Aquibium microcysteis: one gene and its partner. The protein of the gene in region 1 interacts with the protein of each later gene in a pairwise test. Links are inferred from orthologs where the notes say so. Each region holds a gene or a part of one and is shown on either strand. Other genes may lie near its edges.

What was found.
Region 2: the proteins of IAI54_RS22690 (region 1) and IAI54_RS19470 interact in binary tests that used the Escherichia coli proteins (3 or more experiments, as listed by UniProt). The link is inferred for Aquibium microcysteis from one-to-one orthologs.

Annotation. Positions count from the first base shown.
Region 1 is NZ_CP061080.1:4,807,256-4,815,093, reverse strand. Bases 3,418-6,812 are described here. They hold IAI54_RS22690 ([protein-PII] uridylyltransferase), read left to right. Parts: upstream 3,418-3,813; coding sequence 3,814-6,612; downstream 6,613-6,812. Other genes in these bases: murJ (murein biosynthesis integral membrane protein MurJ), read left to right, coding at 6,711-6,812; IAI54_RS22695 (EAL domain-containing protein), read left to right, coding at 3,418-3,736. In the rest of the region: IAI54_RS22700 (bifunctional diguanylate cyclase/phosphodiesterase), read left to right, coding at 1-2,031; more of IAI54_RS22695, read left to right, coding at 2,117-3,417; more of murJ, read left to right, coding at 6,813-7,838.
Region 2 is NZ_CP061080.1:4,155,016-4,162,461, reverse strand. The notes cover bases 1,941-4,644. They hold IAI54_RS19470 (P-II family nitrogen regulator), read right to left. Parts: upstream 3,610-4,644; coding sequence 3,271-3,609; downstream 1,941-3,270. Other genes in these bases: IAI54_RS19465 (acyl-CoA thioesterase), read right to left, coding at 3,836-4,644; IAI54_RS19475 (ammonium transporter), read right to left, coding at 1,941-3,242. Outside these bases: IAI54_RS19480 (FtsK/SpoIIIE family DNA translocase), read right to left, coding at 1-1,639; more of IAI54_RS19475, read right to left, coding at 1,851-1,940; more of IAI54_RS19465, read right to left, coding at 4,645-4,702; IAI54_RS19460 (ubiquinone biosynthesis hydroxylase), read left to right, coding at 4,807-6,057; IAI54_RS19455 (OsmC family protein), read left to right, coding at 6,223-6,648; IAI54_RS19450 (putative bifunctional diguanylate cyclase/phosphodiesterase), read right to left, coding at 6,766-7,446. UniProt on the Escherichia coli protein: Involved in the regulation of nitrogen metabolism. Regulates the activity of its targets by protein-protein interaction in response to the nitrogen status of the cell.

The DNA of each region.
Region 1 (7,838 bases):
GATGCGCCGGCTCCCGATGCCGTCTTCCTGGGCTCGCCGCACGTGCTCAGGCACGATCCCGTCGTCGTCGAAGCCAGCTTCCCGTCGACGTCATGGCGGCTTCACGCCATACCGGCCAGTGGCTGGAACCAGCCCTATCCCTACGTCTGGCAGATACGGGGCTTCCTGCTTGCGACGTCGATCGTGCTTCTCCTCCCGATCGTCGCGACAGGGAGACTGATCGAGGAGCGTCAGCGCAACATCGGCGAACTCTCGCGGCGCGAGAAGCAGTTGTCGCGGCTCTCCCGGCGCCTGCGGCTCGCGCTCGACACATCGCAGGTCGGCGTCTGGGAGATGGAGATCGACAGCAAGGACCTGTTCTGGGACGACCGCATGAACGAGCTGTACGGCTACCCGGCCGACGGACGTCTGCGGGACTACACCTTCTGGAGCCGGCGCATCCATCCGGAAGACATGGCACGCGCGGAACGCGAATTCCGCATCGCGATGGACGAGACCGGGCGCTACCACTCCGAGTACCGTCTGCTCCTGCCGAGCGGCACGGTCCGGCACATCCGCTCCATCGGCACGGTCTACCGGGATTTCGGCGAGCCTGCGCGCATCGTCGGCGTCAACTGGGATGTCTCCGCCGACATCGCTCTCAACGAGGATCTGAAGCGCGCGAAGGCGCTGACCGACGCCCGCAACCACGAACTGGAATCGGCCAAGGAGCGCATCGAGTTCATCGCGCTGCACGATTCGCTGACGGGCCTGCCCAACCGGCGGTACCTCGACCAGATGCTGGCGGAGCACGTCGAACGGTTCGCGAAGGGGGAAGAAACGGCCGGTCTGCTCCATATCGACCTCGACCGCTTCAAGCAGATCAACGACACGCTGGGACACGCGGCCGGCGACGCGATGCTCGCCCATACCGCCCGGATCCTGCGCGCCACCGCCCGGACCGGAGACTTCGTCGCGCGCGTCGGCGGCGACGAGTTCGTCGTGCTTTGCCGGCGTCCGCGCGGCAGCGATGAGGAAGGGTTCTCCTATCTCACCGAATTCGCCGAACGCGTGATCGAGCAGATCCAGCAACCGGTGAGCCATGGCGGGCATGAATGCCGGATCGGCGTCAGCATCGGCATCGCGAGCGACAAGGATGCGGTCGCCGACCCCAGACAGCTTCTCGTCCATGCGGACATCGCGCTCTACCGCGCGAAGAACCGCGGCCGCAACCGGTACCAGATCTTCAACGACGTGCTGCGGCGCGAGATCGTCATCCAAAAGAACACCGCCGACGAAATCCTGACGGCGATCGAACAGGGCCAGTTCCTGGCCCACTACCAGCCGCAATTCGACGCCACCACGCTCGAGATCGTCGGGATCGAGGCGCTGGCGAGATGGGACCATCCGTCGAAGGGACTTCTGCTGCCCGCCGCCTTCATGAAGATTGCCGAGGAGATCAACGTCGTCGACGTGATCGATCGCGTCATCCTCGAACAGACCCTGGCGGATCTGGAGCGTTGGGACGCGCAGGGCATCGACATCCCCAAGGTTTCGGTCAACGTGTCCGCCCGCCGGCTGAACGACGACGAACTCATCGGATCGCTTCGCCGGCTGCCGCTTTCCAGGGGCCGAATTTCGTTCGAACTCGTGGAATCGATCTTTCTCGACGAGCAGGACGAGTCGATCGCCTGGAACGTCGACCTGATCAAGGATCTGGGGATCGCCATCGAGATCGATGATTTTGGCACCGGCTATGCCTCCATCGTCAGCCTGATGAAGCTGAAGCCCAGCCGGCTGAAGATCGACCGGCAGCTCGTGATGCCGATCGTGCAGTCGATCCCCCAGCGACACCTCGTGCAGTCGATCATCGACATCGGCAAGTCATTGGGCATCGAGGTGCTGGCCGAAGGCGTCGAGACGATGGATCACGCCCGCGTCCTGAAGACGCTCGGCTGCGACGCGCTTCAGGGTTATGCTTTCGCCAAGCCAATGTCGGCCGCCGACGTGACGGTCTTCGCCCGCGAACGGCGCTGGCGCGAAGCAGGCTGAGGCCCTGCGGGCCGCTTCTACTTCAGCCCGGGCCTTTAACCAGTAAGAAAACTTTCCGCCATAAAACGATCCCCGGGGGTCCGGCATGGCGGGTATTTCTGCACTTTTCGTCTCTGCTCGAAGCCTGCGCGCCCTGGGGATCGTGGTGTGGTTCGTGGCCGCGCTGCTCTTCGCCGGGGTCTTCGCCCTGGCCGTCGCTGTCCAGGGACGGGAAGCGATCCGGGTGAGCGTCGCCCACGGCATCGACGACGTCGATCGCCTCGTCCGGAACATCGACACCGCCTTCGACGAACTCGACCGTTCGGTCACCTCTGCTCCGTGCAGCGACCTCTACATGCGCCAGCTGCGGCAGATCGCCTATCTGCCCGACGGGTTGAGCGAGTTCTTCCACGTCGAAGAAGGTCGTGTGATCTGTACCCTCTCGGCCGAACGACTGGCGGACGCGCATGTTCTCGGGTCGCCCGATTTCGTTCGGGATGGGACGGTGCCGACCACATTCTGGATGGACCGGGACCTCGGTTTCACGGGGCTGGCAGGGATGTCGGGAACCATCGTGCAGCGAGGCAACTTCGCGACCGTCATCCCGCCCGAGCGCATATCGCTCAACCTGCCGGGCTGGATCGACGCGGAAGTGGTGGTGATCACCCCCGACGGCCGCTGGTGGCATCGGGGAGGCAAGGAGCGTGTTCATCAGGACGTCCTGATCGCCGGGGCAGGTATGGACTGGACAGGCGCCGGCGGCCCGGCGCTTCGCAGCAAGACCTGCAGCGCAGAGGGGCACTACTGCATCTCGACACGGGCCTATCTGGTGGACGTGGCCGCCTCCAACCCCGCGATGATGCTGCTCGTCGTCGTCTTCGCAGGTCTCGGCGCCAGTTGGGCTACCCGCTTCACGCTCGGCCTGATCCGGCGGTACTGGTCGTTCGAGGCCCGCTTCCTGCGCAACCTCGACGCCAAGTCGCTGATCTGTGCCTACCAGCCGATACTGGAAGTGGCCACCGGTCGTATCGCCGGCTGCGAGGTGCTGGTGCGCTGGCGCGACATCGACGATACCGTCGTCTATCCCGACGCCTTCCTGCCGATCGTGGCGCGCCACGACATGATGCGCCAGCTCACCACGCTGATCGTCAGACGGGCAGCGGTGGAGCTCGCCGAAAGGCTGCCGTCGGAGGCACGGCTCCAGGTCAACATCAATGTCTTTCCCAGCGAAATCGACGCGCACAGGATCAACGAAGTCTTCAAGCCCCTGCGGGACCTCTCCGATCGCTTCACGATCGCGCTGGAGATCATCGAGAGCGACGCGCTGCCGCTCGAACTCGTGCAGGCCGAAATCGAGAGGCTGCGGCAGGAAGGCTACCTGATCTATCTCGACGATTTCGGCACGGGCTACTCGACCATCCGCCACGTCGCGGCACTGGACATCGACGGCATCAAGCTCGACAAGGCCTTCGCGATGGCGCCCGACGGCAGCGTCATGGCCGAGATGCTGCATCATGCGATCGGCATGGTCCGATCGGCCGGACGCAAAGTGGTCGTCGAGGGCGTCGAGACCGCGGCAAGACTGGCGCAGCTCCGGGAGCGGGCGGATCGCGTCGACTTCCTCCAGGGCTACCAGATCTCCCGTCCGCTCGACATCGACGGCTTCGCCGCCTTCGTTCGGGAGCGCGCGCCTGCCGCGGCGGCTGCCGAACGGAAGGCCGCCTGAAGCCGGCGCCGCCCGTAGGCAGGCAACGGCAATCGCGCTAAGAGTGCGCGGCAACGACGCGGACAGACCCGGCGCCCATGGCGAAGATTCCCCTGAAGCTCGACGAAATGATCGATGGTACCGCGCTTCGCCGCGATCTGACGGCGCTGACGGCCGTCACCGGCGGAGACGGGTCAGGCCCCGAGGCGCGTTCGGCCGCTCTCCATGTCCTGCGCGAGCGGCTGACAGCGGGGCGCAAGCGCGCAGAGGAAATGCTGACGGAGGATGGCGGCGGTACCGTCTGCGCCGTCCGGATCTCGCACCTCATGGACGAGATCATCCGCGCCCTCTACGACTTTGCCGTCACGCACGTCTATCGGTCCAAGAATCCGTCGTCGGGCGAGCGTATGGCGATCATCGCCGTCGGCGGCTACGGGCGCGGCACGCTGGCACCCGGTTCCGACCTCGATCTCCTCTTCCTGCTGCCCTACAAGCAGACACCGTGGGGGGAGCAGGTGGTGGAGTACCTGCTCTACATGCTCTGGGACCTCGGGCTGAAGGTCGGCCACGCCACGCGCAACATCGACGAATGCATCCGCCTGTCGCGGACCGACATCACGATCCGCACCGCCGTGCTCGAAGCGCGTTTCCTGTGGGGCGAGGAAAAGCTGTACGACGAGCTCATGATGCGGTTCGACCAGGAGGTCGTGCGCTCCACGGGTCCCGAATATGTCCAGGCGAAGCTCGCGGAACGCGACGAACGGCATCGCAAGGCAGGCGCCAGCCGCTACCTCGTCGAACCGCACGTCAAGGACGGCAAGGGCGGTCTGCGGGACCTGCACACGCTGTTCTGGATCGCCAAGTACTTCTACCGGGTCCGCACCGGCGAGGAGCTCGTCGAGAAGGGCGTCTTCACGCGCGAAGAGTACCTGCAGTTCGTCAAGGCCGAAGACTTCCTGTGGGCAGTACGCTGCCACCTGCACTTCCAGACCAGCAAGGCGGAAGAACGCCTGCACTTCGACATCCAGCGCGACATCGCGGAGCGGCTGGGCTACACGAGCCACCCCGGGCTGTCGGCGGTCGAACGCTTCATGAAGCACTACTTCCTGGTGGCCAAGGAGGTGGGCGATCTGACCCGCATCTTCTGTGCCGCGCTCGAGGAGGAGCAGGCCAAGCACGTGCCGGGCTTCAACCGCTTCCTGCAGACGTTCCAGCGTCGCCGCCGCAAGCTTGCCGGCACGTCCGACTTCATCATCGACAACGACCGGATAACCGTGGCCGACGAGGGGGTGTTCGAACGCGATCCGGTCAACCTGCTCAGGCTGTTCTGGTTCGCGGACAAGCACGGGCTGGAGTTTCATCCGGATGCGCTGAAGCTCGTGACGCGGTCGCTGAAGCTGATCGATCGCACCTTGCGCCGCAATCCGGAGGCCAACCAGCTTTTCATGGACGTCCTCACGTCGAACCGCAACCCGGAGCTGAACCTGCGCCGCATGAACGAGGCGGGCGTGCTCGGCAGGCTCATCCCGGACTTCGGCAAGATCGTCGCGATGATGCAGTTCTCGATGTATCACCACTATACCGTGGACGAGCACCTGCTGCGCTGCATCGGAGTGATGGCGGAGATCGAGCGTGGAGAGAACGACAAGGCGCACCCGCTCGCGCACAAGCTCATACCGGGGCTGAAGCCGCAGCGTGAGGTGCTCTACACGGCCATCCTCCTGCACGACATCGCCAAGGGACGTCCGGAGGATCATTCCGAAGCCGGCGGCCGCATCGCCCGGCGTATCTGTCCGCACATGGGGTTCTCGCCGTCCGAGACCGAGACCATCGCCTGGCTGGTGGAGAACCATCTGGTCATGTCGATGACGGCACAGACGCGCGACCTGAACGACCGCAAGACGATCGACGACTTCGCCTCGGTCGTGCAGTCGGTCGAGCGCCTGAAGATGCTGCTCGTGCTGACCATCTGCGACATCCGCGGCGTGGGGCCCGGCGTCTGGAACGGCTGGAAGGGACAGCTGCTGCGCACGCTCTACTACGAGACGGAACTGCTCTTGACGGGCGGCTTCTCGGAGGTGTCGCGGGCCAAGCGTGCGGAACATGCGCGCGAGCAGCTCTCGACCGCACTGACGGGCTGGCCGGAGCGCGACCGCAGGCGTATCCTCAAGCTGCATTACGACAACTATCTCCTGATCGTCGACGCGCGGGACCAGGTCCGCCATGCGCAGCTCATCCGCGAGGCCGACGCGGCACAGAAGGTCTTCACGACCGCCGTCACCATGCATGCGTTCGAGGCGGTCACCGAGATAACGGTCCTGACGCCCGACCACCCCCGGCTCCTGTCGGTGGTTGCCGGAGCCTGCGCTGCGGCCGGGGCCAACATCGTCGACGCGCAGATCTTCACCACCACGGACGGGCGGGCACTGGACACGATCCTGATCAGCCGGGAGTTCGAACGGGACGAAGACGAGCTGCGCCGCGCCCAGCGTGTCGGCAAGCTGATCGAGGACGTGCTGTCGGGTCGCATGCGTCTGCCCGACATGATCGAGAAGCGCACGAAGCCCAAGCGGGGGCAGAAGGTGTTCCGGCTGGAGCCGCGCGCGGAGGTTCGCAACACGCTGTCGAACCGCTTTTCCGTCATCGAGGTCGAGGGACTCGATCGTCCCGGGCTGCTCTCGGAGATCACGGGGGCCATCTCGGACCTGTCGCTCGACATCGCCTCCGCGCATATCACGACCTTCGGCGAGAAGGTGATCGATACGTTCTATGTCACGGATCTGACCGGACAGAAGGTCGAGAATCCGACCCGCCAGGCCGCCATCCGCGCCCGACTGATCGAGACGCTCTCGGGCGGTCCCGTCCGGGGCCAGAAGCTCAAGGCGGCGGCGGAGTAGCCAGAAATGAAGAGGGAGCTTTCCGCCGTCGACCGGTTCGCGCCGGCGGTCCGCCAGCCGGACCGCCGCAACCCTTCCTCCCGCTGCCTCGGTGCCGCATGAGCCTCATCGGCAAGTTCGCGAGCGTCGGCGGCGCCACCATGGCCAGCCGCATCTTCGGCTTCGTGCGCGAGGCGCTGATCGGCGCCGCGCTCGGGGCGGGACCGGTCGCCGACGCCTTCTACGCCGCCTTCCGGTTTCCCAACCTGTTCCGCCGGCTCTTCGCCGAGGGCGCCTTCAACACGGCCTTCATCCCGCTCTTCGCGAAGGAACTGGAGGGCGACGGCATGGCCGGCGCACGCCGCTTCGCGGAGGAGGTGCTGTCGGTGCTGGTCGTCGCACTGCTCGTCCTGTCGGTGCTGGCGATCGTCTTCATGCCCTTTCTCGTCGGCACGGTCATAGCGCCCGCCTTCGCCGACACGCCCGACAAGTTCGACCTCACGGTCCTCATGACCAGGATCATGTTCCCCTACCTGTTCTGCATGTCGCTGGTCGCCATGCTGTCGGGGATCCTCAATTCGATGCGGCGCTACTTCCTCGCCGCGATCGTGCCGGTGCTGCTCAACGTCATCCTCATCTGCGTGCTCGTGGCGGCGATGACCATCGGGGTCGAAGCGCGCATCACCGGCCTGTGGCTCGCCTGGGGCGTCTTCGCTTCCGGCATCGCACAGCTCCTCTTCCTGATGTGGGGTACGCACCGCCAGGGCTATTCGATGCGCCTGCGGCGCCCCCGGATAACGCCCGCGGTGCGGCGGCTGCTTGTGCTGATGGGGCCCGCCCTGCTGACGGGCGGGGTCACGCAGATCAACCTGCTCGTCGGGCAGATCATCGCCTCGGCTCAGGACGGCGCGATCGCACTGCTCAACTATGCCGACCGCATCAACCAGCTGCCGCTCGGTGTCATCGGAATCGCCGTCGGCGTCGTGCTCCTGCCTGAACTCGCCCGTTCGCTGAAGGCCGGGGACGAGGCCGACGCGCAGCATCTGCAGAACCGCTCGCTGGAGTTCGCGCTGGGGCTGACCTTTCCCGCCGCGGTCGGGCTCGTGGTCATGCCCGCGCCGATCGTGGCCCTGCTCTACGAGCGCGGCGCCTTCACGGCCGAAACCACGGACCTGACTGCCGCGGCACTGGCGGCCTTCGCCGTCGGCCTGCCCGCCTACGTCCTGATCAAGGTGTTCTCGCCGGGC
Region 2 (7,446 bases), 650 kb from region 1 along the record:
TGTTGATGGCCACCGACTTGCCCGAACCGGTGGTGCCGGCCACGAGCAGATGCGGGAACTTGGCGATGTCGGCGATCACCGCCTCGCCGTTGATGGTCTTGCCCAGCGCCAGCGCGAGCTTGGCCTTCGACTGCTCGAAGTCGCGGCTGGCGAGCAGTTCGCGCAGGTACACCGTCTCGCGCTTGGCATTGGGCAGTTCGATGCCGATGGCGTTGCGCCCGGGCACGACGGCGACGCGGCAGGCGATGGCGCTCATCGAGCGGGCGATGTCGTCGGCCAGGCCGATCACGCGGCTCGACTTGATGCCGGGCGCCGGCTCAAGTTCGTAGAGCGTGACCACGGGGCCGGGGCGAACGTGGATGATCTCGCCCTTGACGCCGAAATCCTCCAGCACGCCTTCGAGAAGCCGGGCGTTCTGCTCCAGCGCGTCCTTCGACAGGCTGGGATCGCGGACCACGTTCTTGGCTTCGGACAGGAAGTGCAGCGACGGCATCTCGAAGCTGTCGGTGCCGATGAAGCTGGTCTGCGCCTCGCGCTCGAGGCGGGCGCCGGGCAGCGGTCGAGGCGCCGGTGCCTCCACGCGTGCCTGCCCCGGTGCGGAGCGGAAGTTGCGGACGGTGGCCTCGGCACCCTGCGCGGCGCGCGGCTGGGGCTGCGGTTGCGCCTGCGGCTCGACCTTGCGCTGGGCCGGAGCGACGACGGGCATCGGTTCGTCCTCGTCCTCCTCGTCGTCGAGGTCGCGGGGCGGCAGGTCGAAGCCCGGCTCGGCCGCGAAGGCCGGTTCGACGCGCGTGCGGCGCAGCGGTTCGCCTGCGGCTGGCGTGAGACGCTCGTCGCGCGAGACGACGAAATCGAGGAGCGGATCGTCGTCCTCCGCCACGCCCGCGTCGTCCGTCCGGCGGGCGGATCGGCGTGCCGCTCCGACCGCACGGCGCACGAAGGCGCTCAGGAACAGCCACCAGTGCACGACGGCGCCGAGGAAGGCGAAGCCGCGGTCGTCCTCGTCCAGGTCTCCGTCGAGGTCGTCGGCGTCGGCCGTGTCCTCGGCGTCCGGTGCGACCGTCTCGCGCCCGACGAGACCGGTCGCAAAGAGCATCAGCCAGACGGCCGGGACGGCGGACGCGGCGCCGCAGGCGACCGCCAGCCAGCCCGCCGGGTAGCCACCGGAAAACAGCGCCGGGATCCTGAGCACCATGTCGCCGGCGACGCCGCCGAGGCCGGTCGGCAGCGGCCATGTGGCCGGAGCTGCGATGCAGCCTGCCAGGGAGGCCGACAGGACGGCCGCCGCGAACCAGGCGAGGCCGCGCTTCGGCAGGCGGTCGACGCCGCGTGCGGAGACGAAGAACAGACCCCAGGCGAAGGCCGGCAGCAGGCCGGCGACCGAAGCGAGGCCGAAGAACTGCATGGCGAGATCGGAAAGCACTGCCCCGGGATAGCCCATCGCATTGGTGACCGGGTTCGAGGTCGCATGGCTGAAGCTCGGATCGGCGACGTTCCAGGTGGCCAGGCTCGCCACCGCGAAGCCGCAGAAGGCGAGCAGGGCGAGCCCGACGAAGCGCATCAGCTGACGGCGCAGGAAGGTCTGGATGCCATATCCCAGTCCGGACAGGGCAAAGGCGGCTGACGGGCCTTGACGCATGCGTTCGATCCTCTGGTCGCGTGCCGGCACGACTCTCGGAGCGGTGCCGGAACGGTCCCAGACTAGGGGCAGGCGGTTAAAGCGCCATTAACCATGGCCGGCCTGCCGGCGCCGGCGGACAAAAAAGGGGCCCGGCGGAACCGGGCCCCAGTCAGGGAGGATGCGGTCAAGTTCCGGATGTCCGCGCCGCGGGGCGACGCGAACCGCCGGATCAGGAGTGATAGGCGACTTCGCCGTGCGAGTTGAGGTCGAGGCCCTGACGCTCGGCTTCCACCGTCGGGCGCAGGCCGACGAGCAGGTCGACCAGCTTGTAGAGGATCGCCGAGGCGATGCCGCACCAGACGATGGTGATGAGGACGGCGACGACCTGCGAGTAGACCTGGCCACCCATGGTGACGCCTTCGGCATAGCCGATGCCGCCGAGCGAGCTCGAGGCGAAGACGCCCGTGCCGATGGCGCCGACGATGCCGCCGATGCCGTGGATGCCGAAGACGTCGAGCGAGTCGTCGTAGCCCGCCTTGATCTTCACGACCGCGACGAAATAGTAGCAGACGACGCTGGCGATTGCGCCGAGCACGATCGCGCCGACCGGGCCGATCAGGCCGGCCGCGGGGGTGACGGCGACCAGGCCGGCAACGACGCCGGAGGCGGCGCCCAGCATCGACGCCTTGCCGCGCGACATGCCTTCGATGGCGACCCAGGCGAGGATGGCGCCGGCGGTGGCGGTGAAGGTGTTGATCATCGCCAGTGCGGCACCGCCGTTCGCCTCGAGGTTGGAGCCGGCGTTGAAGCCGAACCAGCCGACGAAGAGGATCGACGCGCCGACCATGGTGAGGGTCATGGAGTGGGGCGCCATGTTGTCCTTACCGTAGCCGGTGCGCTTGCCGACGATCATGGCGCCGACGAGACCGGCGATGCCGGCATTGATGTGGACGACGGTTCCGCCCGCGAAGTCGAGGGCCGCGATGCCGCCGGCATGGGCGCCGGTGAAGATCAGGCCGTTGGCGTCCCAGACCATGTGGGCGACCGGGAAGTAGACCACGGTGACCCACAGCGCCACGAAGAGCATGACGGCGCGGAACTTGATGCGCTCGGCGAAGGCGCCGACGATCAGCGCCGGCGTGATGCAGGCGAAGGTCATCTGGAAGCAGATGAAGACGAATTCGGGGATGACGTACCCGTCGGAGAAGGTGGCCGCCATGCTGTCGGCGTTCACACCCGAGAGGAAGAGCTTGCCGAGACCGCCCCAGAACGGGCTGGTGGAGCCACCGAAGGCGAAGGAATAGCCCCAGAGAACCCAGATCACGATGACGAGGGCCGTGATGCCGGTGCACTGCATCAGCACCGAGAGCATGTTCTTGGCGCGTACGAGGCCGCCGTAGAAGAGGGCGAGACCCGGCAGGATCATGAAGAGGACCAGCACGGTCGACATCATCATCCAGGCGGTGTCGCCCTTGTCCATGACCGGAGCTGCCGCCTCGGCCGCTTCAGTTGCCGCAGGTGCTGCCTCCTGGGCGAAGGCGATGACCGGCCCGAGGGCGGCGGCGAGACCGCCGAGCGACGCCGTGCGCATCGCGATCTTCAAGTTGCTGGAAAGGCTCATTGGTGTCTCCTTGAAATCGAAATGGCTGTCAAAGCGCGTCGACGTCGGTCTCGCCGGTGCGGATACGCACGGCCTGATCGATCGCGTAGACGAAGATCTTGCCGTCGCCGATCTGGCCGGTCTTGGCGGCGCTGCTGATCGCGTCGACGGCCTTGTCGACCATGTCGGAACTGACGGCTAGTTCGATCTTGATCTTGGGCAGGAAACTGACGGCGTATTCCGCGCCGCGATAGATTTCCGTGTGCCCCTTCTGGCGTCCGTAGCCTTTCACCTCGGTGACGGTCAGCCCCTGGATGCCCACGGCGGTCAGCGCTTCGCGCACCTCGTCGAGCTTGAACGGCTTTATGATAGCCATCACGATCTTCATCAGGTTTCACCCTTCGATTGTGCGGGTCCCCGCGTTTACAGACACTCCGGACCACGTCTCCGCGCCCGGTGCGTGACCATGCAGATTCAAGCTCCGTGCCAATTCGCGCACGAAGCCCCCAAGCTTCTGAAATGACTGAAAAAACGCTTCGCCGGCGAAGCCGGGTCTATCGCGCTGCACAATCAGCGGGCTGTAATGTGGGCAAAATTACGATTTTGCCTATGATTTAGGCTTTTGAGCGCAGCCTGATCAGCCCTTCCTGCGCCACGGAGGCGATCAGCAGGCCTGTGCGGTTGTAGATCGCGCCGCGGGACAACCCGCGCGAACCGGATGAGGAGGGACTGTCCTGCGTGTAGAGCAGCCAGTCGTCCAGCGGATCGTCGCGGTGGAACCACATCGCATGGTCGAGGCTCGCGACCTGCAGGTCGGGATCGAAGACGGCGCGGCCATGCGGGAAGGTCGCAGTGTCGAGCAGGGTCATGTCCGACAGGTAGGCCAGGATCGCGCTCTGGATCGGCCAGGCGCCGGGCACCGGTCCGGTCGCGCGGATCCAGATGTTCTGCTGCGGCGGCAGCCTGTCGCGGCTGACGTAGTGCTCGATGCTGACAGGCTTGATCTCGAGCGGGCGCTCGCGTGCCCAGAACCGGCGGATGACCTCCGGCACGCCCTCCATCGTGTCGAGCAGTTCGCGCTGCGTCCTGAGGTCCTCGGGTGCCGGTACGCCGAGCGGCATGGGGACCTGATGGTCCAGGCCCTCCTCGACCAGCTGGAAGGACGCCTCGAGCGAAAAGATCGCGTGGCCGTGCTGGATCGCAACGACGCGCCGCGTGTTGAAGGAAAGGCCGTCGCGGATGCGGTCGACCTCGTAGACGATCGGCACCTTGGTGTCGCCCGGGCGCATGAAGTAGCCGTGCAGGGAATGGACACGGCGAGCCGGATCGACGGTGCGCTGCGCGGCGACGAGGGCCTGGCCGATCGTCTGGCCGCCGAAGACGCGCTGCCAGGCGGTCTGCGGGCTGCGACCACGAAACAGGTTGTGCTCCAGCCGCTCCAGGTCGAGAATGGACAGAAGTTCCTGCATGGCTGAAGACATCGGTGCTGGCTCCTTCCGTCGTCTCGCCGCCTCCGGCCGACGAGCCGGTTTCGACCAGCCAGGCAGGTGAAGTCAAGCTGCGGCACGGCGCCGCGAGGAGTTCGATGATGACGCATGAAGGATCAGAGCGCGCCGACATCGTGGTGGCGGGGGCGGGATACGTCGGCCTCGCGGCTGCTGTCGCGATCGCCCAGTCGCGCCCCGGGCTCGCGATCACCCTGGTGGATGCCGCACCGGCCGGCGTGTGGGAGCGCGACGTCCGCGCCTCCGCCGTGGCGGCCGCAGCCCGGCGGATGCTCGAGCAACTCGGCTGCTGGGACGAGATCCTGCCGCAGGCGCAGCCGATCACCGAGATGATCGTGACGGATTCGCGCACGAGCGATCCGGTGCGGCCGGTGTTCCTGACTTTCGACGGCGAGGTGGCAGAGGGAGAGAGCTTCGCCCACATGATCCCGAACAGGGCGATGAACGCGGCGCTGCGTCGGCGCGCGGGCGAGCTCGGCATCGCGATCCTCGAGGGGACGGCGGTCGAGGGCTTCGACGTCGATGGCGCCTGCGTCACCGTCAGGCTGGCGGCCGGGGCGACGATCACGGCGCGGCTGCTCGTGGCGGCCGACGGCGTGAAGTCGCGGCTGCGCGACATGGCGGGGATCAGGACCGTGCACTGGGACTACGGCCAGTCGGGCATCGTCTGCACGGTCGCGCACGAACGCCCGCACGGCGGCCGGGCCGAAGAGCACTTCCTGCCGGCAGGCCCCTTCGCGATCCTGCCGCTGATGCCCGCCGCGGACGGGACGAACCGATCCTCGATCGTCTGGACCGAGCGGACCGCCGAGGCCGACCGGCTGGTGGCCGAAGACGACATCGTCTTCGAGACGGAACTCGAACTGCGCTTCGGCCTCAAGCTCGGCGACATCCGGGTTGAGGGACCGCGCAAGGCGTGGCCGCTCGGGCTGACGCTGGCGCGCGAATTCGTCGCACCGCGCTTCGCGCTCGCCGGCGATGCCGCGCACGGCATCCACCCGATCGCCGGCCAGGGCCTCAACCTCGGCTTCAAGGACGCCGCCGCGCTGGCGCAGGTCGTGGTGGAGGCGGACAGGATGGGCGAGGACATCGGTGCCGTCGACGTGCTTCAGCGCTATGCCCGATGGAGACGCTTCGACACGGTTCAGATGGGCGTCACGACCGACGTGCTGAACCGGATGTTCTCGAACGATTTCGGTCCGTTGCGGACGATCCGCGACATCGGGCTCGGCATGGTCGACCGGGTGCCGGCACTGAAGGACTTCTTCATCCGCCAGGCGGCCGGGCTGGCGGGCCCGGCACCGAACCTGCTGCGCGGCGAACCGATCTGAGCGCGGCTGCGGCGCCGGGCTGCGGTGGCGCGACGCATGCGACATGCGGGTGTCGCCAAATTCGCGCATGAGGCCGCGTGTTCGCGGGAATACGTTGAACGGGCGCCGCGTCCGCGCGTTGTCGTCCGCCCGGAGGAGCCGGGACGCAAGATGAAGGAGACGACGATGGATCGCCATGCAACCGCCGTGTGGAGAGGCGCCCTGAAGGATGGGAGCGGAACGCTGGAGGCGCAGAGCGGCGCGCTGAAGTCGCTGCCCTATTCGTTCAAATCCCGCTTCGAGGACGAGTCCGGCCGTTCCGGCACCAACCCCGAGGAGCTGATCGCGGCGGCCCATGCCGGCTGCTTCGCCATGCAGCTGTCGCATTTCCTGGCGGAGAACGGCACCCCGGCCGAAAAGCTCGAGGCACGGGCGGTGGTGACGCTGGTGCCGGGAACCGGCATCACCGCCAGCGCGCTGCAGGTGACGGGCACCGTGCCGGGCATCGACGAAGGCACCTTCGTTTCGCTGGCGGAGAAGGCGAAGGCCGGCTGCCCGGTCTCGAAGGCACTCGGCGCGATCCAGGTCTCGCTCGACGCCCGGCTGGCCTGAAGCGCGTCGCGATCGTCCTCGTTCGCTCCGCATGCTCAAGGTCCCGGCTTTCGCGGCTGTCTTTCGCCTGATACCGGTGTCGACGGACGGCTGCTCCAGCGGCCGGCCATGCCGGCATCAGGCCATGATCGCTGCGGGCCTCTGACGCACGACGACCTCCAGTTCGGGCTCCCGGCTGAGCAAGTAGGCCGCGAAGTCGGCGGCGGTCATCGGCCGCGCGACGTGATAGCCCTGGATCTGGGTGCAGCCGAGATTGCGCACCCAGGCCAGTTCGCCGGGGTTCTCGACGCCTTCGGCGGTCGTGATCATGTTCAGCGATCGCGCGATGCCGACGATCGCCGAGATGATGGCGTTCCGCTCCTTGATGGCGGCGCCGCCGGAGACGAAGGACCGGTCGATCTTCAGCTTACCGACGGGGAAGCGCGTGATGTAGCCGAGCGAGGAGTAGCCGGTGCCGAAATCGTCGAGCGCGATCCGGACGCCGACGCCGTTCATGTCGCGCATGAACTCCTCAGCCTGGGTTCCATGCCGGACGAAGACTGCTTCGGTGATCTCTAGTTCGAGACGGCCAGCGGGGAGGCCGCTGGTCGCGAGCGCGGCACGGACGGCGGCGCCGGTTCCGTTCGTCACCAGCTGGGCGGGCGACACGTTGACGGCGACGCCGACGTGGTCGGGCCATGCGGCGGCGTCGCGGCAGGCCTGTTGAAGCACCCAGTTGCCGATGCGGCCGATCTGACCGGTCGCTTCCGCGATGCCGATGAAGGCTTCCGGCGACAGCAGCCCGCGTCGCGGGTGGCG